DNA from 3 places in the Streptomyces johnsoniae genome. Region 1 is predicted to be linked to each of the others. Evidence: riboswitches for the same ligand, from Rfam matches in the RefSeq annotation. Region 1 holds a riboswitch; each other region holds the start of a gene.

Region 1 (9,691 bases):
AGCCGTGCGGACCTGGGGAGTTGTGTTGGTTACGGCTCTATCGAGGGGTTGGCGCCGGAGTGAGAGGGTCCGGTCCGCTCTGGTTCGCTCTGGTTCGCTTTGGTTCGTCAGGTGACGGGCGGCGTCGCGAGGGAGTCGAGCCAGCGGCGGACGACGGCCCGGATGCTCTCCGGCGTCGTGGTGTCCGGCCACATCGCGGCCTGGAACGAGAGCCCCTCCGTCAGCGTGCGGAACTCGGCGACCAGCGTCTCGTGATCGTGGCCCGGGGCGACCTGCCCGTGGGCGGCGAGCAGCTCGATGCCGGACCGGCACAGCGCCACGACCTCCTGGTTGATCTCCGCGGTGACCTCGCGGAACGCGGGGTCGGTGCGGGCCTGGACCATGAAGGCGTAGAACACCTGGGTCGTTTCGCGTGTCTCCTGGTCCATCGGCAGCAGCGCCCAGAGGTAGCGCTCGACGATCTCGCGCGCCGTGCCCTCCTGGGGGATGGCGGACAGGCGGGCGTTGTCCCGCTCGTTCACCAGGTCGAGCGCGTACAGCCGCAGCTCCTCCTGGCTGGAGAAGTAGTGACTGACGGCGCCGAGCGAAAGACCGGCCTCGGCGGCGACGGCGCGCACGGTCGCGCGCTCAAGACCGTCACGCACCACCACGCGCCACAGCGCCTCGGCCACCTGCTGGCGGCGTACCGCGGGATCGACATGACGGGGCACCGGCCCATCATAGGCGGCCCCTCGTAGTGGATCAGTTGTTCTGTTACGCTCAGTGTATGTCGACCTCAAGGATGCCGCTGCGAACGGCCGAGCGCCGCGAGAAGCGGACGCTGCTCGCCTCGGCCCTGACCAACGGCCCCGCGGAGCTGGTGGACTTCCTGCTGCCGCTGTGGGCGGGCATCGCCCTGGGGGTCAGCGCGACCGAGGTGGGCATCCTGGTCGCCCTGGAGATGGCCGTGTCCGTCGTCGTCCGGCCGTTCGCCGGAGTCCTCGCCGACAGCCGCGAACGCCGCCACGTCGCGGCCTCCGGCGCCGCGCTCTACGGACTGGCCTGCGCCGGGTACGCGTTCGCCGACTCCATAGCCGTGGCCTACGGCGCGGCGGCGGTGAGCGGCGTCGGCGGCGCCCTGCTGTGGGTGTCGGTCCGCGCCATCATCGGCGAGCGCCTTGCCGAGGACTCCGGGGTGTACCCGCGACTGATGGCGGCCAGGGAGAACGGCTCGTGGATCGCGTTCGTCGCGGGCCTCACCCTGCTCGGTGCCCTCGACTTCCGCGGCCTCTTCCTGGGCTGCGCGGCCGCCTGCTTCGTCGCCGCCGCGCTGCTGCTGCGCAGCCCGCGCCGCGCCCCCGCGCCCCCCGGGGCCGGGGCCGGGGCCGGGCCCGGCGACCGTGGTGGGCCCGGCGACCGTGGTGGGCTCGGCGGTTTCGGTGGCCTCGGCCGCAGGCTGCGCCCGATGCTGCTGGCCGTCGCGTTCACCATGACCGCGGAGGCGGCGGTCGCGATGCTCCTGCTGCTGCACCTCCAGCGCGGGTTCGACCTCGAAGTCGTCGAGACCGCCTTCGTGTTCCTGCCCGGCGCGATCGTGATGGGCGTGCTCCCGGAGTATCTGCACGGCTTCGTGGTGCGCTTCGGCCGGACGCTGGTCCTGGCCCTGGCGTCCGTGGCGAGCGCCGTGTTCGCGCTGAGCCTCGCGTGGGCGCCCAACCCGTATGTCATCGCGGGTCTTTGGGTCCTCAGCGGCGTCGCGTGGGCGGCGGTGATGCCGGTGCAGGAGGCCGTCGTCGCGGAGGCGTCCGGCGAGCGGATCGGGCGCGGCATGGGGCTCTACGAGGCGGCGGCGCTGGTCGGCGGCGCGGTGGGCACGCTCGCGGCCGGCGTTCTGTACGACACCAGCTCGTGGACGACGGCGTGCGTCGTGTGCGCCGCGGTGATCCTGGCGGGCGCCGCCATCGTCCCGCTGTCCGTCCGCGCACTCGGCGTCCAGAACCATCCGCCGCCCGCGCCCGCGCCCGCGCCCGCCGCCGCACCCGCGCCCGCCGCCGTGCCCGCGCCCGCGCCCGCACCTTCCGTCGTGCCCGCGCCCGCCCCCGCCCCCGCCACCGTTCCCGCCGAGGCCGGGAGGCCGTCGGTGCGGCGTGCCGTCGCGGAGATCGGGAAGCACGGCGCCGTGTTCGTGCCCGTCCAGGTGGTGCTCGTGCTGATCGGCGCCTCCTGGCTGGCCGAGCTGGGCACCGGGGACACCTGGGACGTCCTGCTGTCGGGTGGCGCCCCAGAAGACGTCGACGGTGTGCGCGCCTTCTGCTACGGCACCGGGCGAATATGGGTCTTCGTCTTCGTCATCGACGCCGTGTGGCGGCTGGTCGCCGCCGTCGGCGCCTCGTTGCGCGCCGGTCCGGGCGGGTCACCCCGATGACGGCCCGCCGGGGCGGCGGCCGAGCGCGGCCAGGGTTTCCCCGAGCTGGCCCAGCGGGTCGGCGCCGACCGGGCGCAGGACCGCGGTGGTGGCCCCGGCCTCCCACAGCGCGTGGACCCGGGACGCCGCGGCCGCGGGACCGCCGGTCGCGAGGAACACGTCCTCCGGCGGGATGCCGAGCCAGTGCGCCGTCTCCCCCGCGATGTCGTGCAGCGGGTCGGTGAGGGACAGGTGGGTGAGCACGACGAGTTCGTGCGGGCGGTCGGGGGCTATGTGCCCGAGCGCGGCGCGGACCGCGGCCGGGCCGTGGCCTTCGGACAGCACCGTGCCGTCCGCGACGCGCCCGGACAGCGCGAGCGAGCGCGGGCGCACCACGCCCGCGACGACCGGCGGCGGCTGCGCCGGGGCGTGCACCAGGCGCACGCCGTCGATGCGCACCGCGCGGCCGTCGATGTGCGCGGTCTCCCCGGCCAGCAGGGTCCGCACGGCGGTGATCGTCTCGCCGAGCAGCGACAGCCGCTCGGGCGTCGCCGCGCCCACGCGGGACATCCAGTCGGCCACGCCGTGGCCGACCCCGGCGATCAGCCGCCCGGGGAACACGCGGGAGAGCGCCGCCAGTTCCATGGCGAGCAGCGCCGGGTTGCGCAGCGGGGCCGGCGCGATGCCGATGCCGACGCGCAGCCGTTCGGTGGCGGCCAGGGCGAGCGCGGCCGAGGATATGGCGCCCGCCCAGCCCAGGTCCTCCACCAGCCACAAGTCCTCGGCGCCCGCCGCCTCCGCGCCCGCGGCGAAGGCGGCGAGGTCTTCCGGCCGTTGGTCCCGGTCGAACATCACGCCGACGCGCTTCCCCGCCGTTCCCTGCACGGTCATGCCTTTCACCCCAGGTTTTCCGAAACGGGTCTTTCCCGCGGCGGGGGCTTACCCGGACCCGCGCACGGCACGCACGGAAAGACAGGAAAACCGGTGTGACGATGCGCACAAGCGCCCGGCCATTTAGCGATTTACCTTTTCTTGGGAAACGGCTCAAGTGCATCCGGCCGGTGCCGAGGGCGTTCCGGCAGGTCAGCAGGCTTCCGGTGGCGTCCGTTCGGTATGCGGGCCAGCGGCATCGCGCCCGCGCGCGGGTGCCGGCGTCACGCGGTCCGCGCCGTTCGGTCCGTCGGCTTTTTCCTTCCGCAGCCGAGGGAATTCCCGGCCGCGTTCAGCAGGTTGTCGTCCCCTGGTTGCCGGAACGGCCGGCTCCGTCCGCCGGCATTTCCCGCGGCGTCCACGCCGAACGGGCCGGTGCGATCGGTCCGATCGGGTATACCGAGAGGCGTTGCCGGCCGAGCCCGACCGCCTCGGCCGCCAGGAAGGGGAACTGCCGCATGACCGAGTCACGACGGACACCGCCCGTCCCTCCGAGATCCCGGGCGCCACGAGCGCCCCGCATACCCGACCCGCCGGGGCACGCCGAGCTGGCCGCGCTGCTCGACCTGGCCGTGGCCGCCGCCCGCGCGGGCGGCGTCGAGCTGGTCCACCGGGCCGGCCACGCCACCGGCATCGCGTTCAAGTCGACCGCGACCGACCCGGTCAGCGACGCCGACCGGGCGGGCGAGGCCGCGGTGGTGGGGCTGCTGAGCACGGAGCGGCCCGAGGACGGATTCCTGGGCGAGGAGGGCACCGACCGTGCCGGGTCCTCGGGTTTCCGCTGGGTGATCGACCCGCTGGACGGCACCGTCAACTACCTGTACGGCATTCCGCACACGGCCGTCAGCGTGGCCTGTGAACAGCGCTCCGGCGAGAGCTGGCACGCCGTCGCGGGCGTCGTGCACGACCCGGCGCGCGGCGAGACGTTCACCGCCGCCCTGGGGCAGGGGGCCTGTCTGAACGGCCGCCCGCTGTGGGTGAACGACCCGGTCGACCCGGCTTCCGCGCTCGTCGCCACCGGGTTCGCCTACTCCTCCGGCGCGCGCGCCCGCCAGGGCGCCGCCGCGGCGGCGCTGCTGCCGCGGGTGCGGGACCTGCGCTGCGGGGGCAGCGCCGCGCTCGACCTGTGCTGGGTGGCGGCGGGGCGGTGCGATGCCTACTACGAGGACGAGCTGGGCCGCTGGGACTGGGCGGCCGGCGCCCTGATCGCGGCGGAGGCGGGCGCGGTCGTGACCCCGCTCGGCAACGGGGTCGCCGCCGCGGGCCCGGCCCTGCACGCCGAGCTGACCGGCCTGCTCGCCCCGTTCGCCGCCCCGTTCGCCGCCCCGTTCGCCGCCCCGCCCGCCGCGCCGGCCTGACCCCCGGCCTGACCCCCCGCCCGCCCCCCGGCCGTCCCCGGCCGGGGGGCGTTCAGGGGCGGGCGGCCCACTCGGCGCGGGTCAGGGCGTACTCGACGTCCCCGTGTTCCGCGCCCTCGATGTATTCGGGCCAGTCCTCGAAGAAGGTCCGCACCAGCACGAGGCCGGCCTTCTCCAGCACGCGCCGCGAGCCGGTGTTCACGGTCATCGTCGTCGCGACGAGGCGGTCGGCGCCCAGTTCCGCGAAGGCGTGCGCGACCATCGCCCGCGCGCCCTCGGTGGCATATCCGCGCCCCCAGGCGGCGGGCCGCAGCCGGTAACCCAGCTCCGTTCCGCCGCCCGCAAGGCCCCGCGTCGCCGCGGGGCGCAGCGCGAACCAGCCGACGAACGCACCGCCCGCCCGTTCCTCGGCCGCGAAGCAGCCGTGGCCCACCGGCAGTTCGCGGTACTCGCGCAGCAGCGCGGGCAGCGTCTCCCGGGCGACGACATCGGGCGGCACCGGGCGGCCGTCGTCGATGTGGCGCATGACGGCGGGGTCCCCGTGCAGCGCGGCCAGGGCGTCGGCGTCCGCCGGAGTGAGGCGGCGCAGCCGCAGGCGCGCCGTTCCGGCGGGTGCGCCGGTGGCGTCGGCCGGCGCGTTCCGGTCCCGGTCGGCTGGGTTCGTCGGCATCGGCGAAGACTAGTGCCCCGTCACGCGCGCAGCCGTACGAGGGCTTGTACCGGGGCGTGGTCGGAGGGGTAACGGCCGCGGTGCCGGTAGGTGTTGATGGCCGCCGCCCGGACCTCGACGTGCCGGTTAGCCAGCACCCAGTCGATGCGCTGACCGCCCTCCACCGGGTCCTGGTAGTTGGGGAACGTGCCCCAGGCGGGCGTCAGGCGGTCGCCGGTGAGCCAGGTGTCGGAGAGGGCGCCGTCGGCGGTGAGGATGCGGTAGGACTCGGAGTCCCCGGCGGGCGTGTTGAAGTCGCCGGTCAGGAGAACGGGCAGCGCCGGGTCGAAACCGGCGATGCGGTCGCGGATGAGCGCGGCGCTCCGCTGCCTCGACGGTTCCGACCGGTGGTCGAAGTGGGTGTTGACGTGCGTGAACTCGGCACCCGTGCGGCGGTCGCGGAAGCGCACCCAGGTCGTCATCCGGATCACCGTGTTGCCCCATGAGGCGGAACCGATCACGTTCGGTGTGTCGGAGAGCCAGAAGTGGTCGTAGTCGAGCGGTTCGAGGCGGCGGGTGTCGTAGTAGATGGCCACGAACTCGCCCCGGCCGCCGCCCTCGCGGCCGAGGCCGATCCAGTCGTAGTGCTCGGGCAGGTCCCCGCCGACCTGCTTCGCCTGGTGGTACAGCGCCTCCTGCACGCCGAACACCGTCGGCCGCTCCAGCCGCAGGAACCGGGCGAGCACCGGCCTGCGGTCAGCCCAGGAGTCCGGGGTCCCGGGCGCGGCGTTCGCGTCCATGCGGATGTTGAACGCCATGACGTGCAGCCGGTCGCCGCGCGCCTCACCGATCAGCGGCCGCTCGCCGCGCGCGTTCTGGGCGACCGCGTCCTGGGCGACCGCGTCGTTGGCGGCCAGGAGGCCGGACACGCCAGCCGCGCCCGCCGCGCCCGCCGCACCGAGAACCCCTCGTCGTGACACACCCCTCATGATGCTCCTCACCTGTGGTTCCGCTGTCGCAGCGCTCCGGGGCCGCGATCCGACGCGACTGTTCCGGCCACCGGTGAGGCCCACGCGTCCTGGCGCCGAACAGCAGCCGAATTCCCACCTCGACCCGTCGGCCGGGCGGGTGTCGAACGGAAGTGCGACGCCGGGCGGGCGTTCCGCGCGGCGCCGGTCCGTTCAGCCCAAGATCGACTCGCCGCCCGGGCCGGGTGGCGGGAGATTGGGACGGTGCAGACATCAGTACCGCCGTGGTGGGCCAGGGCACGGGTACTGGCCTGGCTGCCCGCGGTGCTCATCGCCGTCGGAACGTTCCTTGACCTCGCGAGCCCGCCGCACGTGACGCTGACGCCGTTCTACGTCGCCGCGCCGCTGCTGGCCGCGCCCGTGCTGCGCCTGTGGGCCACGACCGCCTACGGCGTGCTGGCCACGGGCACCGTGGCGGCCCAGATGCACTTGCGGCCGGAGCCGGGTCTCGGCGAGACCGCGATCAAGGTCGTGACGGTCGCGCTGATCTCGTTCCTCGCCGTCGCGATCAACCGCATCGTCGCCCGCAGGGACCAGCGGGTCGCCACGGCCCGCGGCGTGGCCGAGGCGGTGCAGCGGGCCGTCGTGCCCGAGCCGCCGGCGCGCGTCGGCGCGCTGCGGGTGGCGGCGCGGTACCGGGCGGCGCAGCGGGACACCCTGATCGGCGGCGATCTGTACGCCGTCCGCGAGACGCCGTACGGCGTGCGGATGCTGGTGGGCGACGTGCGCGGCAAGGGGCTCGCGGCGACCGAGGCCGTTGCGGTGCTGCTCGGCGCGTTCCGCGAGGCCGCCGAGTGCGAGCCGCGGCTGGCCGCGGTGTGCGAACGGCTGGAGACCGCGCTGGTGCGCGAGCAGCGCGCCCGCCGCACGCTCGACCCGGTCGAGGGCTTCGCGACGGCCGTTCTGGTGGAGGTGCCGCCCGAGCCGCCGCTGCGGGTCCGCCTCGTCAACCGCGGGCATCCGCCGCCGGTGGTGATGGGCCCCGGCGGCTGCGCCCACTACCTGACGACCGAACCCGCGCTGCCGCTTGGCCTCGGCAGTCTCGCCCCGGCGCCCGAACGGACGCGCACCGCCCGATTCCCCGCGGGCAGCCGCCTCCTGCTCTACACGGACGGCGTCAGCGAGGCCAGGAACGCCGCCGGCACCTTCTACGACCCGGTCGCCGGGCTCGACGGCCAGACGCTCACGGACCCGGCCGCGCTCCTCGACCTGCTCGTCGACGGGGTCGTGACCCACACCGGCGGCGCGCTGAACGACGACATGGCGCTGCTCGCCGTGACCCACCTGCCCCGGCACGACTCGGCATGACCCGGCCCGTCCAAGTCACCGTGGGTGAGCGAGGGGCGGCGCTGTGCATAACAATTGACGTACCGTCAGATGTGATGTGCGGCTCTGTGGTGCGAAATTATGCCCGATTTGCAGGATTTGAAGGGTTTAGGTCCTGGTCGGGGCGGCCGTTTATTTCCCGTAGCCACTTGGAATCTGGCGGGGGCGTCTATTAACGTTCGATAACGCAGCGCGGCCGTCACCGCCGTCGCAAGAGATGGCACCGCGCTCCGTCGCCGAATCCGGCGTGTGGGAAACAACTGCACCTAAGGAACCGGGGAACCACCACTTGGGGTGAATCGGGAAGCCGGCGGCCACCCGCGGCCGGCCACTCGTAGGAGACCTTCCTGCTCCGAACCCGTCAGCTAACCCGGTAGGCGAGAGGAAGGAAAGGAGAGCGCCTCCGTGGCGTCGAACCGGCATGCCTCCTTCGAGGGCACCCTCGAGGACACGCACCAGGACACGTACGGCCCGCAGGGCGTGCCCGGCTCGCCCGGCCCGTACCCGGCCTACTTCGGGCCGAAGGGCGCAGGCACCGACTCCTACGGCGAGTGGAACCCCGGCGAGGACACCGTTCGCCCGGTTCGCGGCAGGCACCGGGTTGCCCGCCAGCGCGGCGGCACCATCGCCCGCAGCCGGGCCGTGCTCGGCGTGGGCGTCATCGCCGCGGTCGGCGCGGGCGGCATGGCCACGGCCAACGAGGACGGCGCGGCCACCGTGCCCGGCATGGACGCCGCAGCCGACAAGGTCGGCACCATTCCCGTCCTGGGCAGCCTGCTCGGCGGTCCCGGCGCGGAAGAGACCACCCCCGCCACGCCGTTCACCAGCGCCGGCATCACCGGCGACGAGGGCGAGGCCGGGCACACCGACGCGGGCGAGGCGCTGCGCGCCCGCATCCTCCAGCAGGCCGATCAGGCCGAGGCCGGCGCCGACGCGCAGGCCAGGACGGCCGCCGTCCAGGCCGCCGAGGCCGGCGCCGCCGAGCAGGCCGCGGAGGCCGCCGAGGCCGAGCGCGCCGCGGAGGAGGAACGGCGCCGCCAGGAAGCGGAGGAGCGCCGGCAGCGCGAGGAGGAGGAGCGTCTCCGCCAACTGCGTGCCAGCTACACCCTGCCGCTCTCCGACTACCGCATATCGTCACAGTTCGGCCAGAGCGGCGCGATGTGGCAGTCCACGCACACCGGCACGGACTTCTCCGCGAGCACGGGTACCCCGGTCAAGAACGTCCACACCGGCGTCGTTCAGGAAGCCGCCTGGGCCGGCTCCTACGGCTACCGCGTGATCGTCGAGCTGGAGGACGGCACCGAGATCTGGTACTGCCACCTGTCCTCGATGAGCGTCTCCGCCGGGCAGGAAGTCGTCACCGGCGAGTCCGTCGGCCGCGTCGGCTCCACCGGCAACTCCTCGGGCCCGCACCTGCACCTGGAGGTCCTGCCCGACGGCGAGACCGCCATCGACCCGCTGCCCTGGCTGCGCGGCAAGGGCCTCTCGATCTGACGCCGAGCCTTCCCGAAGGCCCATCAAGACCCCGGCGGCCCTGGCGACTCCCCCGACGCCAGGGCCGCCGGTCTACGCTGGCGGCATGACTCACACCCGCCACGCCATCGGCTCCCTCCAGGTCGCGCCGCTCTGCCTGGGCGGCAACGTCTTCGGCTGGACCGCCGACGAAACCGACTCGTTCGCCGTACTCGACGCCTACGCCGCCGCCGGCGGCAATTTCGTCGACACCGCCGACTCGTACTCGGCCTGGGTCGAGGGACACCGCGGTGGCGAGTCGGAAACCGTCATCGGCCGCTGGCTGGCGAGCCGCCGCAACCGCGACTCCGTGGTCATCGCCACGAAGGTGGGCCGCCACCCCGACGCGATGGGCCTGTCCGCCGCGACGATTCTGCGCGCCGCGGAGGAGTCGCTGCGCCGCCTCGGCACCGACCACATCGATCTCTACTACACGCACTTCGACGACGAAACCGTGCCGGTGGACGAGATCCTCACCGCGCTCGACGAGCTGGTGCGGGCGGGC
Region 2 (9,691 bases), on a different contig from region 1:
CCACGGACGAGCCGCGGCACGACGGGCTGAGCGCGTTCGGCGAAGAGGTCGTCCGGGAGATGAACCGGATCGGGATGCTCGTCGACCTCTCCCACGTCGCGCCCGCGACGATGCGCGACGCGCTGCGCGTCACCGCGGCGCCCGTGCTGTTCTCGCACTCCTCCGCGCGCGCCGTCTGCGACCACCCGCGGAACATTCCGGACGACGTGCTCGCCGCACTGCCCGCGAACGGCGGGGTCGCGATGGTCACGTTCGTGCCCAACTTCGTGCTGCCCGCCGCGATGGAGTGGGCCGCGCGCGCGGCCGTGAACATGGAGGCGCACGGGCTGCACCGGCTGGACATGTCCGAGCGGGCGATGGCCGTGCACCGGGCGTTCGAGGCCGAGCACCCGCGCCCGCGGGCCACTGTCGCGGACATTGCCGACCACCTGGACCACATGCGCGAGGTGGCCGGTATCGACCACATCGGCATCGGCGGCGACTACGACGGCACGGCCTTCATGCCGGACGGTCTGGAGAGCGTCGCGGGCTACCCACGGCTGATCGCCGAACTGCTGGCCCGGCGCTGGTCGCCGGCCGATGTCGCCAAGCTGACCTGGCACAACGCGGTGCGCGTGCTCGGCGATGCCGAGGCCGTCGCCCGGGACCTGTCCGCCCACCGCGGTCCGTCCCTCGCCACCATCGAGCAGCTGGACTCCCCGTTCGTCCCCCGGAGCACCGGCTCGCGCCGGTGATTTGGACATTCGTGACTTCCCGTCTGATTCTGGCGTCGCCCCCCGGTGTCGTGACCGAGTTCACTCGGCGCCCCGCCGGGGGCGGGTGCGCCGCATGGGGTCCGTTCCGCGATTCCGCCAAGTCGGTTTACTCGTCGGAAACTTGAGTGAACGGTCCGGAACGCGCCCATTGCTCTCCGTTGATGCGTGCTCGCGGAATGTGCATGTGAGGCGGGGGGCGGTATTTCCGATCATGGGGTGCGTGCCCGCACTTTCTTGTCTCGCCCGAATTCTTCGGCTTACGGTGCTCCCCGCGCCGCATCCGCGGCGTTCCGCGCCGGACGCCGAATCCTGTCACCGGTGGTGGAAACGCAGCACTTCCGTGTGACAGGAGCGGGGGAACCACTTTCCGCCGGAGCGTGTATTCCGCGCACCGGCTCGGGGTTAAGTCACCGCCGAACGCGGTCCGCCGTGACCGTATTCGACGGTGGCCGGGCATCTCCGGCCCGAACCCGACAGCTCACCTCGCAGGCGATGGAGAGGAGCACACCTATGTCCGCACGCGGACGTCACCGCCGTCAGCGGGTACGGCGCATTTCCCGCATCTCCCTGATGCTCACCGCCGGTGGCGCGGGCGTGGCCCTGCCGCTGGTCGCGGCCGGCGCCGCGAACGCCGCTCCGGCGAGCGTTCCGGCAACCGCTCCGGCAACCGCTCCCGCGAGCGCTCCGGCCGCGGAATCCGCGCAGGCCCCGGCGGCCGAACCGGCCGGGACCTACACCGTCGCCAAGGGCGACACGCTCTTCCGGATCGCCACCGACGAGGATGTCGACGGCGGCTGGGAAGCGCTGTACAACGGCAACCAGGACGTCATCGGCGACGACCCGGACCTGATCAAGCCCGGTCAGGAACTGTCGCTCGAAGCGACCGGCGGCGCCGCGCCGCAGGCCGCTCCCCAGGCCGCTCCCCAGGCCGCTCCCCAGGCCGCCGAGGAGCCGGAGCCCGCGCCGGAGCCCGAGCCCGCGCCGGAGCCCGAGCCCCAGCCCGAGCCCGCGCCGGAGCCGGAGCCCGCCCCCGAGCCGTCCGGTGACTTCCACGCCCCGGTCGACGCGTCGCCGAGCACCGCCTACCGCGCCACCGGCTCGTCCTGGTCCTCCGGCTACCACACCGGCGTCGACTTCTCGGTCGGCACCGGCACTCCCATCAAGGCCGTGGCCTCCGGCGAGGTGGTGACCGCCGGCTCCGGCGGCGCCTACGGCAACGAGGTCGTCATACGCCACGACGACGGCCACTACACGCAGTACGCCCACCTGTCGTCCCTGAGCGTCGGCGTCGGTCAGACCGTCGCGGGCGGCGACCAGATCGGCCTGTCCGGCTCGACGGGCAACAGCACCGGCCCGCACCTGCACTTCGAGGTGCGCACCGGCCCGGACTACGGCTCGGACATCGACCCGCTGTCCTACCTGAGGGCCAACGGCGTCACCGTCTGATCCATCTGATCCGCGCCGGTGATCCGCGCCGGTGATCCGCGCCGGTGATCCGCGCCGGAAGGCGACGACAGGGCCCCGCCCCCGCGGCGGGGCCCTGTCGCGTCCGGGCCGTCGCGGCGCCGCGTCAGCGGCTCAGCCGCTGGTAGCTGCGGATCGCCAGCGGCGCGAACACCGCGGTCAGCACCACGGGCCACGCGATGGCCAGCAGCATCGCGTTCTCCGTCGCCCACGACCCCGTGCCGGGCAGGCCGGGGTTGCCGAACAGCTCACGGATCGCCGCCACCGTCGCGGACAGCGGGTTCCACTCGGCGAGCGTCCCCAGCCAGCCCGGCATCAGCTCCGGCGAGGTGAACACGTTCGACACCGCGGTCAGCGGGAACGCCAGCGGGAAGACGATCGTGCCGACCGTGTCCGGGTTGGGCACCACGAGCCCGAGGTAGATCCCGATCCACGTGATGGCGACGCGCAGCGCGAGCACCAGCGCCACCGCGAGCAGCGCCCGGCCGATGCCGCGGTGCCATTCCCAGCCGACGAGCAGGCCGCAGACCACCAGCACGCTCATCTCCAGCGCGGCCCGCATCAGGTCGGCGGTGCTCCGCCCGACCAGCAGCGCGGAACGGGCCACCGGCATCGAACGGAAACGGTCCACCACGCCGCGGCCCGCGTCCACGGCGACGGCCGTTCCGGTGGCGCCCATTCCGTAGAGCATCGTCATCGCGAAGACGCCCGGCAGCAGGAACTCCCGGTAGTCACCGCCGCCCGGCACGGCCATGCCGCTGCCGAAGACGTAGCCGAAGACGAGGACGAACATGATCGGCAGCGAGAAGTAGAGGACCATCTCCTCCGGCGTGCGCACCAGATGCGCCATATTGCGCCGGGTCATGATCCAGCCGTCGGCCGCCGCGAGGCGCAGTCGTCTCATGCCGTCGCCTCCTCGTTCGCCCGGTGCCCGGTGAGCTGGAGGAACGCCTCGTCCAGCGTGGGCCGCCTGGTGCCGATGTCCTCGACGGCGATGCCCGCCTCGTGCAGTGCCCTGACGACTCCGGTCAGTGCCGCGACCCGGTCGGCGACCTGCGCGCCGACCCGCCGCACGTCCCGGTCGGTCTCGGGAACGCTGTGGCAGACGCGGCCGACGATGTCCGCCACGGCCGCCAGCTCGTCGGCGTGCCGGACGACGACCTCCACCCGGTCCCCGCCGATCTTCGCCTTCAGCTCGTCCGCCGTGCCCTCGGCGACCACCCGGCCCGTGTCCACCACCGAGATGCGGCCCGCGAGCTGGTCGGCCTCCTCCAGGTACTGGGTGGTGAGCAGGACCGTCGTCCCGTCCGCGACGAGGGAACGCACCGCGTCCCACACCTGGTTGCGGCTGCGCGGGTCGAGCCCGGTGGTCGGCTCGTCGAGGAACAGCACCTGCGGAACGATCACCATGCTGGCCGCGAGGTCGAGGCGGCGGCGCATGCCGCCCGAGTACTGCCCCGCGTTCCGCCCGGCCGCCTCGGTGAGGCCGAACTGCGCCAGCAGCTCGTCCGCCCGCCGCTTGGCCGCGGCCGGCCGCAGCTTGAGGAGCCGGCCGAACATCACCAGGTTCTGCCGGCCGCTGAGCTGCTCGTCGACGGCCGCGTACTGGCCGGTCAGCCCGATCCGCTCCCGCACCCTGGCGGGCTGCCCGGCGACGTCGACGCCGCAGATCTCGGCGCGGCCCGCGTCGAAGCGCAGCAGTGTGCACAGCGCCCGCACGGCCGTCGTCTTGCCGGCCCCGTTCGGCCCGAGCACCCCGTGCACCGTGCCGGTGCGCACGGCCAGGTCGAAGCCGTTCAGCGCCTTTTTGTCCCCGTATCGCTTCAGCAGGCTCTCGGCCACTATCGCGTGATCTGCCATCTTCGCTCTCCACCCCCGTAAACTGTGTACGTCGTAGACTTGGGTGTACACCATACACAGTTTTAGGATGCGGTCAATCGCCGACCGAAGGAGAACGATGGGCACGGGGTCGCGTGATATCGAGCGCACGATCGACTTGCTCTGGCGCACCGGGGAGCCCGGCACCCGCGGGCCGCGCGGCTCGCTGACCGTGGACCGGATCGTCGCCACGGCCATCGAGATCGCCGACGCCGAAGGGATCGGCGGCGTCTCGATGCGCAAGATCGCCGAAAGGCTCGGCGTCACCACCATGTCCCTCTACCGCTACGTCCCCGGCAAGGAAGATCTCCTCGACCTGATGTTCGAGATGGCGACGGGGATGCCGGATACCGACGCCTGGCCGGACGACTGGCGCGGCCGGCTGACCGCCTATGCCGTCGACTCCCGCGCGATGCTGCTGGAACGGCCCTGGATGGCGGACATCCCGCTCAGCGGCCCGCCCATGGGGCCGAACAACCTGACCTGGATGGAGGCCGTCCTCTCCGCCCTCGACGGCACCGGCCTGCGCGACGAGGACATGGCCGGCATGCTGATGCTCCTCGCCAGCTTCGTGCTCCACGACGTGCAGCGGCAGCTCTCCATGACCCGCGCCGTCCCGCACACCGGCTTCAGCTATGAGGAGTGGGGGGAGGTCTACGGCAGAACGCTCACCGCGCGCGCCGACCCCGCACGCTTCCCCACCGTCTCCCGGGTCGCGGCCACCGGCGTCTTCAGCGCCGAAGCGGCGACCGCGGACGAGGACTTCCTGTACGGGATCACCTTCGTCCTCGACGGCATCGACAGCCTCATCCAAACCAGGAACGGCGGCGCCTGAGCCCGACCGGCGCCGGTTCGGAAGTGGCCCGGCGGGTACTCGGGGCCGATGTGGCTGCTGAGACCTCCCGGCGTGTACGCGCCGCAGGACGACACGTCCCTGCTGCGCGAGGCGCTGCTGCGTGAACCCGCCCCCGTCGGCGCCCGCGTCCTCGACGTCGGCACCGGCACCGGTGCCCTGGCCCTCGCCGCCGCCCGCAGGGGCGCGGCGAGCGTCACGGCCGTCGACACCTCGCGCCGCGCGGTGCTCACCACCAAACTGAACGCGCTGCTCGCCGGACTGCCCGTCCGCGTTCGCCACGGCGACCTGTTCGGGCCCGTGCACGGCCAGACGTTCGACCTGGTGCTGGCCAACCCGCCGTACGTCGTCTCACCCCACGCCTACCTCCCGCGCCGCGGCCCGGCCCGCGCCTGGGACGCGGGCCGCGACGGCCGCGCGCTCCTCGACCGCATCTGCGCCCAACTGCCGCCACTGCTGCGGCCCGGCGGCGTCGCGCTGACCGTGCACTCGGCGCTGTGCGACCCCGACCGAACGGTCGCCCTGCTGCGCGCCGGCGGCCTCGACGCCGAGGTGACCGACCGGCGGCCGGTCCCGTTCGGCCCGGTCATGTCCGCGCGCGCCGACTGGCTGCGCGACCAGGGCCTGCTCGGGCCCGACGACACCACGGAGGAGCTGGCCGTTGTCCGCGCCGAACGCATCGCCTGAGCAGGGACCGGCCGAGGCCCGGCGGGTCTCCATGGAGCCCGGCGGGCCCCTGCTGATCGAAGGACCCGTGGAGTTCGTCGCCGAGGACGGCACGGTCATCCGCTCCGACCGCCCGGTGGTCGCCCTGTGCACCTGCCGCCGCAGCCGCCGCTTCCCGTTCTGCGACACCAGCCACCGCCGCCGCGGCAAACGCTCACAGGGGCGTGCGTAGCGCGGAACGCCCAGCCTCCCACGCCCCCAGCAACCGGTCGCCGAGCCGGTCCTCCAGCCACCCGGTGGCGCCGATACCGAACGCGACATCCCGTTCGAGCTGCGGCTCCGCCTCCAGCAGCCCGCCGATGACCTCCCGGCGCACCACCTGCTCGTGCACCGCGTCCGCCTCCACGTGCTCCGCGTAGAACCCGACCGCCGCCGGACCCGCGCCAAGGCGCTTCATGCCCTGCGCGATGCGCCGCGAACCGGGCGACGAGGTGATCTCCACCGCCGCGAAATGCCCCACCAGCGCACCACGCAGCGCGCGGTGCAGCCCGAGCAGCGACATGAGGTTGACGGTCGCCAGCAGCTCCGCCGTTCCGGACTCCAGGTAGCGCCCGTAGCCCGCGTCCAGGCCCAGATCGGCCATCAGGTCGGCGTACAGCCGCACATGCATGCGCTCGGCCCGCCCGCCGCCGTACTCGTCGTACTCGACGGCGACGAACCCGGCCTTCGCCCGGCCGGTCAGCCGCGGAATGACCCAGGCGTGCGGGTCGCCCTCCTTCAAGTGGTACAGCGAACGCAGCGCCGCGTACTCGCGCACGTGCGCAAGCTCCGCACGGTCCCGCAGGAAGTAGGAGACGCCGGTGCCGTCCACCGGTTCGAGCAGCAGCTCGTCCAGTACCTGCGACAGGTCGCCCGCCGCCGGCACGTCGTTCCGCAACGCGGCGAGGAACCGTTCCTCCAGCAGCGCCCGCAGCCCCAGCAGCCGCGCGTCCCACTCCCAGTCCTCGTCGACCCCGCCGATCCCGCGGTAGTGCAGCTCGTAGCACAGGTACAACGCCAGGTGCAGATCCTCCCCGTACGGGTCGGCCGCCCCCGCGTCCACCCCGTCGAACGGCCGCGCCCCCACCTGCGCCGGCCGCCGAGCCAGCACCCCGATCAGCGCCGCCGACACCTCACCACGCGCGGACGGCAACGTCATCACGGCGAACCCTCACAATCCTGATCCTGCGGCCCGGGACACAACAGCACCGCCCCGAGTACCCCGCCCACCCACCCCCAACCCACGAACCCGCTCGTCCAACCCCCGCGCCCGCCCGTTCCCCAGATACGGCCGGATCAGCCCCCGAATCCCCCCGACCCGCTCATCCGCCCGGCCGGAACGGATGCCCGGGTAGTCGTCCAGCACGCGGTGCCACGTGGCGCAGGCCGCGTCCAAGTGGCCCGCCGCCAGCTGCCGTTCCGCCATCAGCGCGCCGAACCTGACCGCGGAGCCGCGGCTGTCGCCCTCGTCGCGGAGCCGGAAGTGCAGCCGGAAGGACGCCACGCTCCCCGCCGTGTCCCCGAGACCGTGGCGCACCTGGGCCGTGGTGTAGGCGAGCGTCGAGGGCGCGTACCCGCCGAACGTGGCCGTTCCGCTTTCCGCCCGGTCGAGGGCGGTCTCGGCCTCGCGCAGCGCACGCAGCGCGCCGGTGCGTTCACCCGCGACGGCGAAGGCATGCGCCTGCTGCCCCGCGTAGAACGCGCGCATCCGCGGCGCGGTGCCCGGTGCCGCCTCGGCTGCCGCGTCGGCGAGCCGCACGGCCAGGGGCCCGTGTCCCAGGTCGGCCGCCTGTACCGACATGCCGCGCAGGATGTGGCAGTGGACATCGCGGTCCCCGGCCTCGGCGGCCAGCTCCAGTGCCGTCAGGTACCAGCGCTGCGCCATGCCGTGATCGCCCTCGTCCACCGCCATCCAGCCGGTGAGGTAGCACAGGAAGGCCGCCTCCCTCGCCATGGCCCGCCGCACGTGGTCGGGCCCGTCGGCCCGGAGGTGGTCCCCCAGGTGGTTCGCGATGAACGCGGCGGACAGCGGCCTGGCATAGCCGCCGCCGAACTCGTCGTACATCCCCGACAGCCGCTCGGTCATGTCCTTCACGACTTGTACCTCGGCCATGCCGACCCGCGACGCGCGGCCGGTCGAGACGGCCGTCGCCCGTTCCGCGGCCTCGGACCACCCCGGAACGGCCATGGCCGCCGAGAAGACCCCCGCACTGAGCACGCCTCGGCGGCTCGGATTCATGTCCGACCTCCCCAGCTCCACCAGCTCCTCGGCGGTACTCATACCCGCCTGAGCGTTCGGGTGTGCGGCCGGAGGCGGGAAACCGAGGTCGGTGTGGGTGAGTGCGCGGCCGAGTCGGCGGCTCAGGGCCTCGACGACGAACGGCCGGGCGATCTTCCGGGGGAGTGTGCCGGAGAGCCAATTACTCACGGACGGCTGGTCGTAGCGCAGCACGAGGCCGGTCTCCGCGGCGACCCGGTTGACCGCTCAGGCGAATTGGCCCTCGCCCATGCCGGATTCGGCAAGAAGGACGGCGAGTGCCGCATTCGGTTCGCGCCTGCCCATCGGCCACCCCGTTCGCATCGCCATTGATGTGTTGATCGCCCGCCTCGTTCCTCACCGTACCGCCCGCCGGTGCCCCTGGGTTGTGATGAGTGCACACGTGGTGACGACGGAGAGGTGGGTGGCCGGTGAGCGGAACACGGGCGGAGGAGCCGGAAAGGGCAGAGCCGGCGGAGGTGGCGGCGCCGCTGGCGGAACTGTGGGAGGAAGCTGATGAATTGATGAAACGGATCGACGCCCACCTGTCCCGCGAGGAGGACCAGTGAGGGACGGAGTGCTGGTCGCGGTCGAAATCGACGCGCATTCCGTGCGGCGCGGCGACCAACTGATGATCGGGGGCCAGACCTTCACGATCTGCGACATGACGGCCCTGCCGCGCAACGCGAAACGCCTCCATTTCACGGGCGGCGAGACCATGACGCTGACCCGCACCACAACCCTGTGGGCCGCCCGCCGCACCGACCCACGCCGACTGCCACGCCGATGACCGGAGCGATCCCTTGCGGTCGGCGGGGAAGGACCAAGATCGTCTACCCGACAACGCGCATATTGGCGATGCGCCGTGGACCGGGTATCTGCCATCGGCATACCGTCTTGTGGTGCAGGGAACGGCCCTGCACCGGGAGGGGCGCGATGAGGCGTGAGGAACTGACCCGGCTCACCGGCAAGGTGGGCGGGCCCAACTGTGACGACGACGATTGCCCGAACGTCTACCGGTCCGAGAGCGGTTCATTCGTCGTCCAGGGGAGCGTATCCGATGTGTTCACTCCGCCCGCTGGTGAGGGGTTGGTGGAGATTCCCGAGCGCGTGTTGAGGGAGGCGTTCCGTGCTCTTGGATGGTGAGGACTGGCGTCGGTTCTTTGACGCCTTCGAACGGGAAGCCTGGCGCTTCGAGGCGCAGCCCACTTACACCATGCCCAAGGAGCAGGAGAACGTAGCCCGCTTCCTGCGCGGCGAGGAGAAGCCCGCCGACCACAATGCCCGCTGGCATGAACGGGTACGAGGACACATCGAATCGGGCAAGCGAATCGGCCGCGTCAGGATCGTCCGCCGGCCACTCACCGACTATCAGCGGTACCAATGCGCGTGGGGCATCCCCGGCAACATCGCGGCTGGTGAGGACATCCGAATCCTCGATGTCACGCGGGAAGATTTCGGCTTGCCGCTTTCCACGCGTGACTGGTGGATGTTCGACGAATCACGGATAGTGCACCTGCGTTTCCGGGAGGACGGTACCCGGATCGATCGTGAGGTGTACGCAGGTGATCCGGAGCCTTATCGGGAGTGGAAGCGGGTCGCCCTGGAGAATGCGGTGCCTTTCGAGGAGTACGTGAAAGATCTTGACGCTTGACCCCGGTCGGCTGGGTGAGTCGAAGGCTGACCTGGCCGAAAGACTTCGAACGTTGCGCAACCAAGCCGACCGTACGCAGGTCTGGCTCGCTCGGCGCTGCAACATGTCACAGACCAAGTTGAGCA
Region 3 (9,691 bases), on a different contig from region 1:
CAACATCCCAGGTGGCAGCGGGTCCGCGAGCCGCAGAGGGCCTCGGCGACGGCCTGGTCGAACGGCCGAGCGGGGTGGGACCCGACCGGAAACGGTGACTCCTGAGCACCGGAGGGGCCCGTCGGGCCCGACCGGGCGACTCCTCGCCCCCGCATCATGTGAAAAACTTCACGAGACTGTTTCCGCGCCACCGCCGCAGACCTTCGCGGACCGGCGCCGACCGACGCGCGCCAGCGCCGAACGCCCCGGACCGGTGCGGGCCCGCGTGGGCCCGCGTGGGCCCGCGTGGGCCAGGGTGTCAGCCGCGGGCCGCCGCGGTCCAGAGCAGGCCGTCGAGGATGTCGTGCTCGCTGACCACGACCTCCGCCGCCCCGACACGCTCCATGACCTTCGCCAGCACGAGCGCCCCGGCACCGATCACGTCGACCCGCCCCGGGTGCATCACCGGGATCGCGGCGCGCTCCGCGTGCGTCGCGGCCAGCAGGCGGTCGGTGACCTCGCGCACCTGCCCGGCCGTGAGCCGCGCGTGGTGCAGGGCCGCGGAGTCGTAGGCGGGCAGGCCGAGCGCGATTCCGGCGACCGTCGTCACCGAGCCCGCGAGGCCGACCAGCGTGTGGGTCTCGGTCAGGGGCACCCGTTCCGCGGCCAGGTCGAGCGCCGCGTCGATGTCCGCGGCGATGGCGGCGATCTGCGCGGGCGTCGGCGGGTCCGCGACGCGGCCGTCGCGCAGCAGGTGACGCTCCGTCAGCCGCACGCAGCCGATGTCCACGCTGCGCGCGGCGCGGACCCGGGCATCGCCCAGCACGAACTCGGTGGAGCCGCCGCCGATGTCGAGCACCAGGTAGGGCGGTGTCGTCCCGTCCCGCCCGATCAGCTCCCGGGTGGCGCCGACGAAGGACAGCTCGGCCTCCTCGTCGCCGGTGATCACCTCGGGCACGATGCCGAGCACGTCCTTCACGCCGCGGACGAAGTCCTCCCGGTTCTCCGCGTCGCGGGACGCGGAGGTCGCCGCGAACCTGATGCGGTCCGGCGTGATGCCGTGCTCCGCGATGGCGTCGGCGTACTGGCGGCAGGCGGCGAACGTCCGTTCCAGGGCCTCGGGGGCGAGGCGGCCCGTGCGGTCGACGCCCTGGCCCAGGCGGACGATCTCCATGCGCCGGTCGAGGTCGGTCAGCCGCCCGGCCGCCGGATCGGTGTCCGCGATCAGCAGGCGGATGGAGTTGGTGCCGCAGTCGATGGCGGCGGCTGCCGTCATGCGTCGTCTCCCTCGGGTCCGGTGCCGGATTCCGTGCCGGTCGTCGTGCCGGTTTCCGCGCCCGTGTCCGCGCCCGTGTCCGCGCCCCGTTCCGCCACGCAGGGCCCCTTGCGCCACCACTCGGGCAGCGCGGCCAGCGCCTCGTCGCCCAGCGGGTTGACGCCGGGGCCCGCCACGAGCGCGTGCGCCACCAGGACGTGCAGGCACTTGACCCGGTCCGGCATGCCGCCGGCGCTGGGGAAGCCGGGCAGCGGCCCGATCGCGTCCCGGCGGGCGAGGTAGTCCTCGTGCGCCGCCCGGTAGGCGGCGGCCAGCTCGGGGTCCTCGGCCAGCCTTGCCGTCATGTCCTTCATCATGCCGTCCGCCTCCAGGGTGCCGATGGCGGAGGCGGCGCGCGGACAGGTCAGGTAGTAAGTGGTGGGGAACGGCGTGCCGTCGGGTAGCCGCGGCGCCGTTTCGACGACGTCCGGGTGGCCGCAGGGGCAGCGGTGCGCGACCGCGCGCAGGCCGCGCGGCGGGCGGCCGAGCTGCTGCCTGACCGCCTCGGTGTCGGTCGGGCTCGGGGTCGGAGTCGGGGTTTCCACGGGATTGCGTCTCTCCGGCGTCTGTCCTGGGGTCACTGCGTCCGGTCGGCCCCGTCGACGCGCTCCCACAGCGTCTCGTACCAGGGGCGGGCGGCCGGGGCGCCGCTGGTGCGGCGGCCGTCGTCCTCCTCGTCCGCCCGCTCCTGCGGGAGGATGAACCCGGTCTCGCCGGGCCGCAGGAAGCTCAGCCGCTCGCGGGCCTGCTGCTCGACGTAGGAGGGGTCCTGCCAGCGGGCCTTCTCGTCCCGCAGCTCCTCCACCCGCCGCCGCTCCTCCTCCGTCTGCCGCCGCAGGTCGTCGACTTCGGCGCGCTGCTGGACGTACTGCCGCAGCGGATAGGCGAGGGCGACGATCAGCGAGCAGACGACGAGGGCGAGGACCGCGGCGCGGCCGGTGAGGCGGCTGCGCCGCGGCGGGCGGCGCAACCGCCGGTTCTGCGCGCGGTAGACGCGCGCGGCGGCCTGCTCGCCCAGGGCCCTGATCCTGGTGGCGGTGGAGAACCGGTCCCGGTCCGCGGCCACATCGCCTCCCTGATCGCCCTGCCCGGTGTCTGTCCCCGCCACCGTACGGGACGGACGGCGGGGACGGCGGGCAGGCAGCCGGTGTCAGCCGCGGAAGCGGGGGAACGCGTCGCGTCCGGCGTACACCGCGGCCTCGTCGAGGATCTCCTCGATGCGCATGAGCTGGTTGTACTTCGCGACCCGCTCGGAACGGGCGGGGGCGCCGGTCTTGATCTGGCCGCAGTTGGTGGCGACGGCCAGGTCGGCGATGGTGACGTCCTCGGTCTCGCCGGAGCGGTGGGACATCATGCACTTGAACCCGTTGCGCTGGGCCAGCTCGACGGCGTCCAGGGTCTCGGTGAGGGAGCCGATCTGGTTGACCTTCACCAGCAGCGCGTTGGCGGTGCCGGACTCGATGCCGCGCTGGAGGCGGTCGGGGTTGGTGACGAACAGGTCGTCGCCGACGATCTGCACCTTGCCGCCCAGCTCGTCGGTCAGGGTCTTCCAGCCCTCCCAGTCGTCCTCGCTCAGCGGGTCCTCGATGGAGACCAGCGGGTAGGACTCGACCAGCTCGGCGTAGTAGGCGGTCAGCTCCTGGGCGGTGAGGCCCTTGCCCTCGAAGGTGTAGACGCCCTCGCTGTGGAACTCGGTGGCCGCCACGTCGAGGGCGAGCGCGATGTCCTGGCCCGGGGTGTAGCCGGCCTTCTGGATGGCCTCGACGATCAGGTCGAGCGCCTCGCGGTTGGACGACAGGTTGGGCGCGAAGCCGCCCTCGTCGCCGAGGCCGGTGCCGAGGCCGCGCTCCTTCAGCACCTTCTTCAGGGTGTGGTACGTCTCGGCGCCCCAGCGGACGGCCTCGGAGAACGACTCGGCGCCGATGGGCGCGATCATGAACTCCTGGATGTCGACGTTGGAGTCCGCGTGGGCGCCGCCGTTCAGAATGTTCATCATGGGCACCGGCAGCAGGTGCGCGTTGGGTCCGCCGAGGTAACGGAACAGCGGCAGGTCGCGGGACTCGGAGGCGGCGTGCGCGACGGCGAGGGAGACGCCCAGGATCGCGTTGGCGCCCAGCGAGGACTTGTCGGCGGTGGCGTCCAGGTCGAACATGGCCTGGTCGATCAGGCGCTGCTCGGTGGCGTCGTAGCCGACCAGCTCGGGGCCGATCTGCTCGATGACCGCGAGCACGGCCTTCTCCACGCCCTTGCCGAGGTAGCGGCTCTGGTTCCCGTCGCGCAGCTCCAGGGCCTCGAAGGCACCGGTGGAGGCGCCGGAGGGGACCGCGGCGCGGCCGGTGCTGCCGTCGTCGAGGCCGACCTCGACCTCGACCGTGGGATTGCCTCGCGAGTCGAGGATCTCGCGGGCTACGACGACGTCGATGGACGGCACGAGGTTCTCCTTTGGTCCGAGTGGTTCTTCCGTAGGCGTCTTCAGCCCTCTGAGCCTAACCGCCTTCGGGAGCCGCACCGTCCTCCCGCCCGCCGCCGGCCGCTCCGGCCACGTCAAAGGCGCAGTTCAGAGCGGGCCGGGGGGCGTCTCATCTTTTTGTTTACAAGGTGAAGAAAATCCGGTGCGGCCAGGTGGCCCCGGCCGCACCGGGATGAGGCCGGGTCAGACGGTGAGCTGCTGGCCGGGGATGATCAGGTCGGGGTCGTCGCCGATGACGGCCTCGTTGTCGGCGTACAGCTGCTGCCAGCCGCGGCCGTGGTCGTCGGCGATGCGGGAGAGCGTGTCGCCGGACTCCACGGTGTACTGCTCGCCCGTGGCGGGGGCGGGCGCCTCCTCCTCGCGGGCCTCGTCGGGGGCGGACTGCGGAACGGCCTGCGGCTGCTCCTGCTCCTGCTCGGGCGCCGGGGCCGCTTCGCCACCGGTGTCCACGTCGGCGGCCGGGCCGCCGCCGGACAGGCCGGCCTGCGCGCCGCAGACGGGCCAGGCACCCGGGCCCTGGATGCTCAGCAACTCCTCGGCGGCGGCGATCTGCTGGTCCTTGGTGGCCTGGTCGGCGCTCGGCGCGTACTGGGTGCCGCCGGCCGCCTCCCAGCTGGACTGGGAGAACTGAAGGCCGCCGAAGTAGCCGTTGCCGGTGTTGATGGACCAGTCGCCGCCGGACTCGCACTGGGCGACGGCGTCCCAGGTGTCGACCGAGGCGGCGTTGGCGCCGGTGGCGCTGAGGAGCGGGATGGCGACCGCGGCGCCGGTGACGGTGGCGGCGGTGGCGATCCTGGTCGATTTGGACGGACGGCGGTGACGGCCCTTGCCCGTGAACAGCATGACGTTCCTTCTCACCGACGCCTGCGAGGTGAGCTGTCGGGTTCGGGTCAGGTGAGTTGCCCGGCCCCGAGTGCCTTGCGGTACTCGGGGCTTCACCCCAAGCCGCTCGGGCCCGTATGGGTCCTTCGCGGCATCCGCGGTCCGGTCCTCGTCGTGAGGGCCGGGCCGTGGCCTGGGTCCCCCGCTCCTGCCTGCGGTGGTGCGCGATGGTGGTCCCCCGGCCGGCGGCAGGATTCGGCGTTGCGGCCCGGGTGCCCGGCTCGGAGCCAGGCGGAGGGACACTAAACACACGCCAGCTAACGATTCAAGAACGAAGAAGATCGTCGGCGTGGCGGGGCTTGACGCGCGGGGGGCCACATCTGCGCAGGTCAACGACGGCCCGGACAGGGCGGGCGAGTCGGACACTCCGACTGAACGGGGAGATGATGGTCACATTTGACCATCCGTGAAATAGCACGCGCGAACCGGGCGCTAACGACCCGTAATGGTCAAGTCCAGCTCCTGACCAGGGAGTATGTAGTCCGGATCATCACCAATGACCGTTTCGTTCGCGGCGTAGAGGACCGGCCAGCCGCCGGGCACCCCGTACTCCACCGCGATGGCGGACAGCGTGTCCCCCCGCCGGACCTCATGGCGTTCCGCATGCCGGCCGCCCCCCGACTCCCCCAGGCGCCCCGCCTCCTCGGGGTCCGGATCGCCGCGGTGCCGGCCACCGCGCGCATCGTCCGCGCCGCCCTCGGCCGAACGGTCCTCGCCGGCGCGCTCCCCGCCGGCGCGGTCCTCGGCCGGCCGCTCGTCCGGCACCTCCTCGGGCGGCTGCGCGGGCAGTTCCTCCTGAGGCCGTTCGGGAACGTCCTCGGCCCCCGCGTCCGCGTCCCCGGAGGGGGCGTCCCCCGGTCTCTCCTCCCCCGTGCCGGCCGACGGCTCCTCGGGCGCCTCGGGCGCCTCGGGCGCCTCGGACGCCTCGGACGCCTCCTCGCCGGCCCCGTCCTCCTCCGGCGTCCCCTCGCGCGCCGCCGACTCCTCGGGCCCGCCGATCTCCTCCTCGGCCTGCGCCTCCTCGGCCTCCTCGGCGCGATCCACCTCGTCGGCCTCCTCGCGGTACTCCTGCCACAGGCCGGAGAGCACGCCGCAGGCCGGGAAGGCGTCCTTGCCCTGGTCCGCGAGTATCCGTTCGGCCACGCTGATCTGCTGGACGCGGCTGGCCAGATCGGGCCGCGGCGCGAGCTCGAGTCCGCCGTACTGCTCCCACATGCCGAGGGTCAGCTGGAGCCCGCCGAAGTACCCGTTCCCCGTGTTGGCACTCCACAGCCCGCCGCTCTCGCACTCGGCCGCCCTGTCCCACGTCTCGTCCCCCACGGCCTGCGCCGACCCCGCGCTCAGCAGCGGCAGGGCTATTCCCGCGCCCGTAACGCCCGCGGCGACGATGAAGGCCGGAGCCTGTCGCGGACGACGATGACGACCAGTCCCGGAGCGCATCTGATGGGCCTCCCATGCGAACAGTGATGCGGTTGAGGGGAACCTAGCCCTCCGTCCACACGATCACAAGCCGATCCCATGCAGATCACACGCAGATCACACCGCTGACTCCGCGTCATCACCGAGGGCCGAACTCCACGGGCAGTGCACGCAGGCCGCGCATGATGAGGCCACCGCGCCACCGCAACTCCCCCGGGTCCGCGGCCAGTCGGATATCGGGCAGGCGGCCGAGCAGCGTGGCGAGCGCCGTCCGCGCCTCGGCCCGCGCCAGCGGCGCGCCCAGACAGTAGTGAATGCCGTGCCCGTATCCCAGATGCGGGTTGTCCGCCCGCCCGAGGTCCAGCGTGTCCGGTGCCGCGAACCGCTCCGGGTCCCGGTCCGCCGCCGCCAGCACCACGAGCACCGGATCGCCCGTGGCCACCCGCTCCCCGCCGAGCGTCAGCGGCTCGGTCGCGAAACGCCACGTCGCCAACTCCACCGGCCCGTCGAACCGCAGCAGTTCCTCGGCCGCGGACGCGAGCAGCGCCTCGTCGCCCGCCGCGACCGCCCCGCGCAGCCGCGCCAGCTCCGCCGGGTTGCGCAGCAGGGACAGCATGCCGTTGCCGATGAGGTTGACCGTCGTCTCGAAGCCCGCGAACAGCAGGATGAACGCCATCGCCGCGGCCTCCTCCTCCGACAGCTGCTCGCCGTCGTCGGAGGCCCGGATCAGGCCCGAGATCAGGTCGTCGCCCAGATCCTCGCGCTTGCGGTGGATCAACTCCCCCAGATAAGCGCGCATCCGCTTCACCGCGCGCCCCACCCCGCCGCGCTTTCCCGCGGTGTGCAGCATCATCCCGGCCCAGTGCCGGAAGTCGTCCTGGTCCTCCGCGGGAACGCCGAGCATGTCGCAGATCGCGTAGATCGGCAGCGGGAACGCGAACTCGTCGATCAGATCGGCGCTGCCCCGTTCCGCGAAGCCGTCCACCAGTCGGTCCGCCAGCTCCCGCACCCGCGGCTCGAACGCGGCGACCCGCCGCGGGGTGAACGCCTGGGACACCAGCCGCCGCAGCCGCGTGTGGTCGGGCGGGTCGATGTTCAGCAGGTGCGTCATCACATTGGCGCGGCGCTCACCCGGGATGCCCACCCGGCCCGAGGCGTGCTCCGCCGCCCGGTGCCGCCGCGGGTCCTTGCTCAGCCGCGGATCGGCCAGCGCCCGCCGCGCGTCGGCGTACCGCGTCACGAGCCAGGCCGACACCCCGCTGGGCAGCACCGTCTTGTGCACCGGCGCGTTGGTGCGCAGCCACGCGTACGCCGGGTACGGATCGGCCGTGAACGCGGTGCCGAACAGTCCGGGGGCGGCCTCATCCATGGGCGGACCGCTGCTCCGGGACCGTTCCGCCCGGCACCGCCCTGTCCCGGGCCGCCCTGTCCCGGGCCGCCCGGTCCGCCGCCGTCCCGTCCGCAGCCGCCCCGTCGGCCGCCGCCCGGTCCGGGATCACCGCGGAGACCCGGAAGCCGCCCGCGTCCGTCGGGCCCGACACGAAGCCGCCGCCGAGCGCCGCCACCCGCTCCCGCATCCCGACCAGGCCGTTGCCCCCGCTCGGCAGGCTCGCCCCGCCGCCGCCCCGTGGCGCCTCGTTCTGCACCAGCACCGCGACCTCGCCCTCCCGGTACGCGAGCCGTACCCGCGCCGCCGCACCGGCCGCGTGCTTGTGCACGTTGGTCAGCGCCTCCTGCACCACCCGGTACGCCGTCGACTCCACCTGCTCCGCGTAGCCCCGCGGCTCGCCCTCCACCGCGAGGTCCACCGTCATGCCCGCGGCGCGCGACTGGTCGACCAGGGCGGCCAGCTCCGTCAGCGAAGGGCCCTGCTCCTCCGCCTCCTGCTGCCGCGTCTTCGCCGAGCCCGCGATCTCGGCCAGGCGGGCGGAGGCGTCCGGCCGCACCGCCGGCTCCCCGGCGCGCAGCACGCCCAGCATCGTGCGCAGCTCGGTCAGCGCCTGCCGTCCCATGTCACCGATGAGGGTGGCGTTGCGCGCGGCCTTGTCCGGGTCCTTGGCCGCCACCGCCTGGAGCGCCGCCGCGTGAACCACCATCAGGCTGACCCGGTGCGCGACGACGTCGTGCATCTCGCGCGCGATGCGCCGCCGTTCCTCCTCGCGCGCCCACTCCGCGCGCTCCTCGGCGCGGTCGGCGAGGAGCGACAGTTCGGCTTCCAGCCCCTGGGCGCGGTCGCGCAGCGTTTCGACCAGCCGCCGTCTGGCCCGCACGTACATGCCGAGCAGCACCGGGGGCAGCACGGCGGCCACCCCGAAGAGAACGGAGACGAGCGGCTGGAACCACGCGGGCAGCGCCTGTTCCCGCAGGGCGGGGTCCTGGTCGAGCAGCAGGTAGCTCACGATGACCACGCCACCGCCCTCCATGCAGGCGAGCGCGGCGATGATCCGCCGCGGCGCCTCGGTGGTGGCGAGGGTGTAGAGGCCGACCAGGGCCAGCATGCCGCCCATGTTCGCGGGCAGGACGGCGACCGAGACGAGGATCACGGCCAGCGGCCAGCGGCGCCGGACGATCAGCACCAGGCCGGCCATGGCTCCGGAGATCACCACGAGCCAGACGGGCAGTCCGGTGCGCTCGGCGAAGCCGATCCCGTGGACCGCGCACTCGGCCGCGGACGCCAGGGCGAGCGCGCCGTCGAGCGCGACGCTGCGCCGGCGCGTCCACCATCCCAGCTCGAAGCTCCCCTCCGCCGTGGCCGCCCCCGTAGCTGTCATGACGACCAGACTACGGGCGGAAGCCACCGCTTTTCCGGTCGGGGAAGCGGCCACGCACCGTGGCTCCGGCGGGCACGGACCGCCACCGCGGCGGCGCTTGGGCCGTTGCCGTGCCCATGACGCCCAGGGTGATGCCGTCGCACCGGGCCCCGGCGTGCTGGCATAGTGTGTCCTGTCGGGCGGGCAGTCCGATCAATGGGAACGACCGGCCCAATTCACCATCCCCTGTGGTGTAATCGGCAGCACTGCGGTTTTTGGTACCGTATGTCCAGGTTCGAGTCCTGGCGGGGGAGCCTGAATCACGGCGCGTGGCCGAGCTGTTGCAGGCACAGCTGTTCATCGGCCCGCAGTTGCCGCACCACCGCGTCGTGGGGCCCGTTCTCCAGCGTGAACTCGTGGGCGAGCCGCTGGATCTCGGGCAGCGCCTCCGCGTAGCGCCCGATGTCGAGCAGCGTCGCGGCGTACTGCTTGCGCAGGCTGCGCACCACCGCGGACCCCTCCCCGTACCGGCCCACCGCGACCGGCAGCGTACGGCTGAGCAGGCCGGCGACCTGCGGGTACTGGCCGAGGGCGAGCAGGTGCTTGATCTCCTCCAGCGCGGTGGACAGGTCCGGTTCACGGGGCCGCGGCGCGGGCCAGGGCGCCATCGGGTGGCGGAACGGGCGGGTCGGATCGAGCGGCGCGCCCCCCGCACCACCCCCCGCACCACCGTCCGCGCCCGGCGCGTGCCCCGCGGGCGGGGGCAGCAGCGGGGCGAGGACGGCGAACACCTGGTGCGCGTCGGCGGGGCGGTCCTGCGGGGCCCTGGCCAGCAGGTGGTGGATCAGCGCCGCGAGCTGCGGCGGGGCGTCCGGC

The links. A riboswitch is a leader RNA that binds a small molecule or an ion and turns the genes downstream of it on or off. The one in region 1 is predicted to bind cyclic di-AMP.
Region 2: linked by a shared signal. The riboswitch ahead of RM779_RS03380 (M23 family metallopeptidase) and the one ahead of RM779_RS32560 (M23 family metallopeptidase) in region 1 are both predicted to bind cyclic di-AMP.
Region 3: linked by a shared signal. The riboswitch ahead of RM779_RS03565 (transglycosylase family protein) and the one ahead of RM779_RS32560 (M23 family metallopeptidase) in region 1 are both predicted to bind cyclic di-AMP.

Annotation. Positions count from the first base shown of each region.
Region 1 is NZ_JAVREV010000030.1:671-10,361, forward strand. Features, by position in the region: gene RM779_RS32525 (TetR/AcrR family transcriptional regulator) at 108-710, opposite strand; gene RM779_RS32530 (MFS transporter) at 767-2,404, shown strand; gene RM779_RS32535 (LLM class flavin-dependent oxidoreductase) at 2,393-3,274, opposite strand; gene RM779_RS32540 (inositol monophosphatase family protein) at 3,772-4,671, shown strand; gene RM779_RS32545 (GNAT family N-acetyltransferase) at 4,724-5,341, opposite strand; gene RM779_RS32550 (endonuclease/exonuclease/phosphatase family protein) at 5,362-6,309, opposite strand; gene RM779_RS32555 (PP2C family protein-serine/threonine phosphatase) at 6,553-7,656, shown strand; cyclic di-AMP (ydaO/yuaA leader) riboswitch at 7,899-8,069, shown strand; gene RM779_RS32560 (M23 family metallopeptidase) at 8,080-9,168, shown strand; gene RM779_RS32565 (aldo/keto reductase) at 9,254-9,691, shown strand, end outside.
Region 2 is NZ_JAVREV010000002.1:60,895-70,585, reverse strand. Features, by position in the region: gene RM779_RS03385 (dipeptidase) at 1-734, shown strand, start outside; cyclic di-AMP (ydaO/yuaA leader) riboswitch at 1,074-1,262, shown strand; gene RM779_RS03380 (M23 family metallopeptidase) at 1,266-2,201, shown strand; gene RM779_RS03375 (ABC transporter permease) at 2,326-3,123, opposite strand; gene RM779_RS03370 (ATP-binding cassette domain-containing protein) at 3,120-4,079, opposite strand; gene RM779_RS03365 (TetR/AcrR family transcriptional regulator) at 4,177-4,932, shown strand; gene RM779_RS03360 (HemK2/MTQ2 family protein methyltransferase) at 4,981-5,637, shown strand; gene RM779_RS03355 (CDGSH iron-sulfur domain-containing protein) at 5,669-5,848, shown strand; gene RM779_RS03350 (iron-containing redox enzyme family protein) at 5,831-6,814, opposite strand; gene RM779_RS03345 (tetratricopeptide repeat protein) at 6,827-8,107, opposite strand; gene RM779_RS03340 (hypothetical protein) at 8,344-8,481, shown strand; gene RM779_RS03335 (hypothetical protein) at 8,490-8,702, shown strand; gene RM779_RS03330 (hypothetical protein) at 8,849-9,058, shown strand; gene RM779_RS03325 (DUF6879 family protein) at 9,042-9,566, shown strand; gene RM779_RS03320 (helix-turn-helix domain-containing protein) at 9,556-9,691, shown strand, end outside.
Region 3 is NZ_JAVREV010000002.1:105,682-115,372, forward strand. Features, by position in the region: gene RM779_RS03545 (Ppx/GppA phosphatase family protein) at 299-1,255, opposite strand; gene RM779_RS03550 (DUF501 domain-containing protein) at 1,252-1,839, opposite strand; gene RM779_RS03555 (FtsB family cell division protein) at 1,872-2,360, opposite strand; gene eno (phosphopyruvate hydratase) at 2,445-3,725, opposite strand; gene RM779_RS03565 (transglycosylase family protein) at 3,948-4,607, opposite strand; cyclic di-AMP (ydaO/yuaA leader) riboswitch at 4,611-4,764, opposite strand; gene RM779_RS03570 (transglycosylase family protein) at 5,079-6,086, opposite strand; gene RM779_RS03575 (cytochrome P450 family protein) at 6,205-7,434, opposite strand; gene RM779_RS03580 (sensor histidine kinase) at 7,427-8,836, opposite strand; tRNA gene RM779_RS03585 (tRNA-Gln) at 9,058-9,129, shown strand; gene RM779_RS03590 (serine/threonine-protein kinase) at 9,136-9,691, opposite strand, start outside.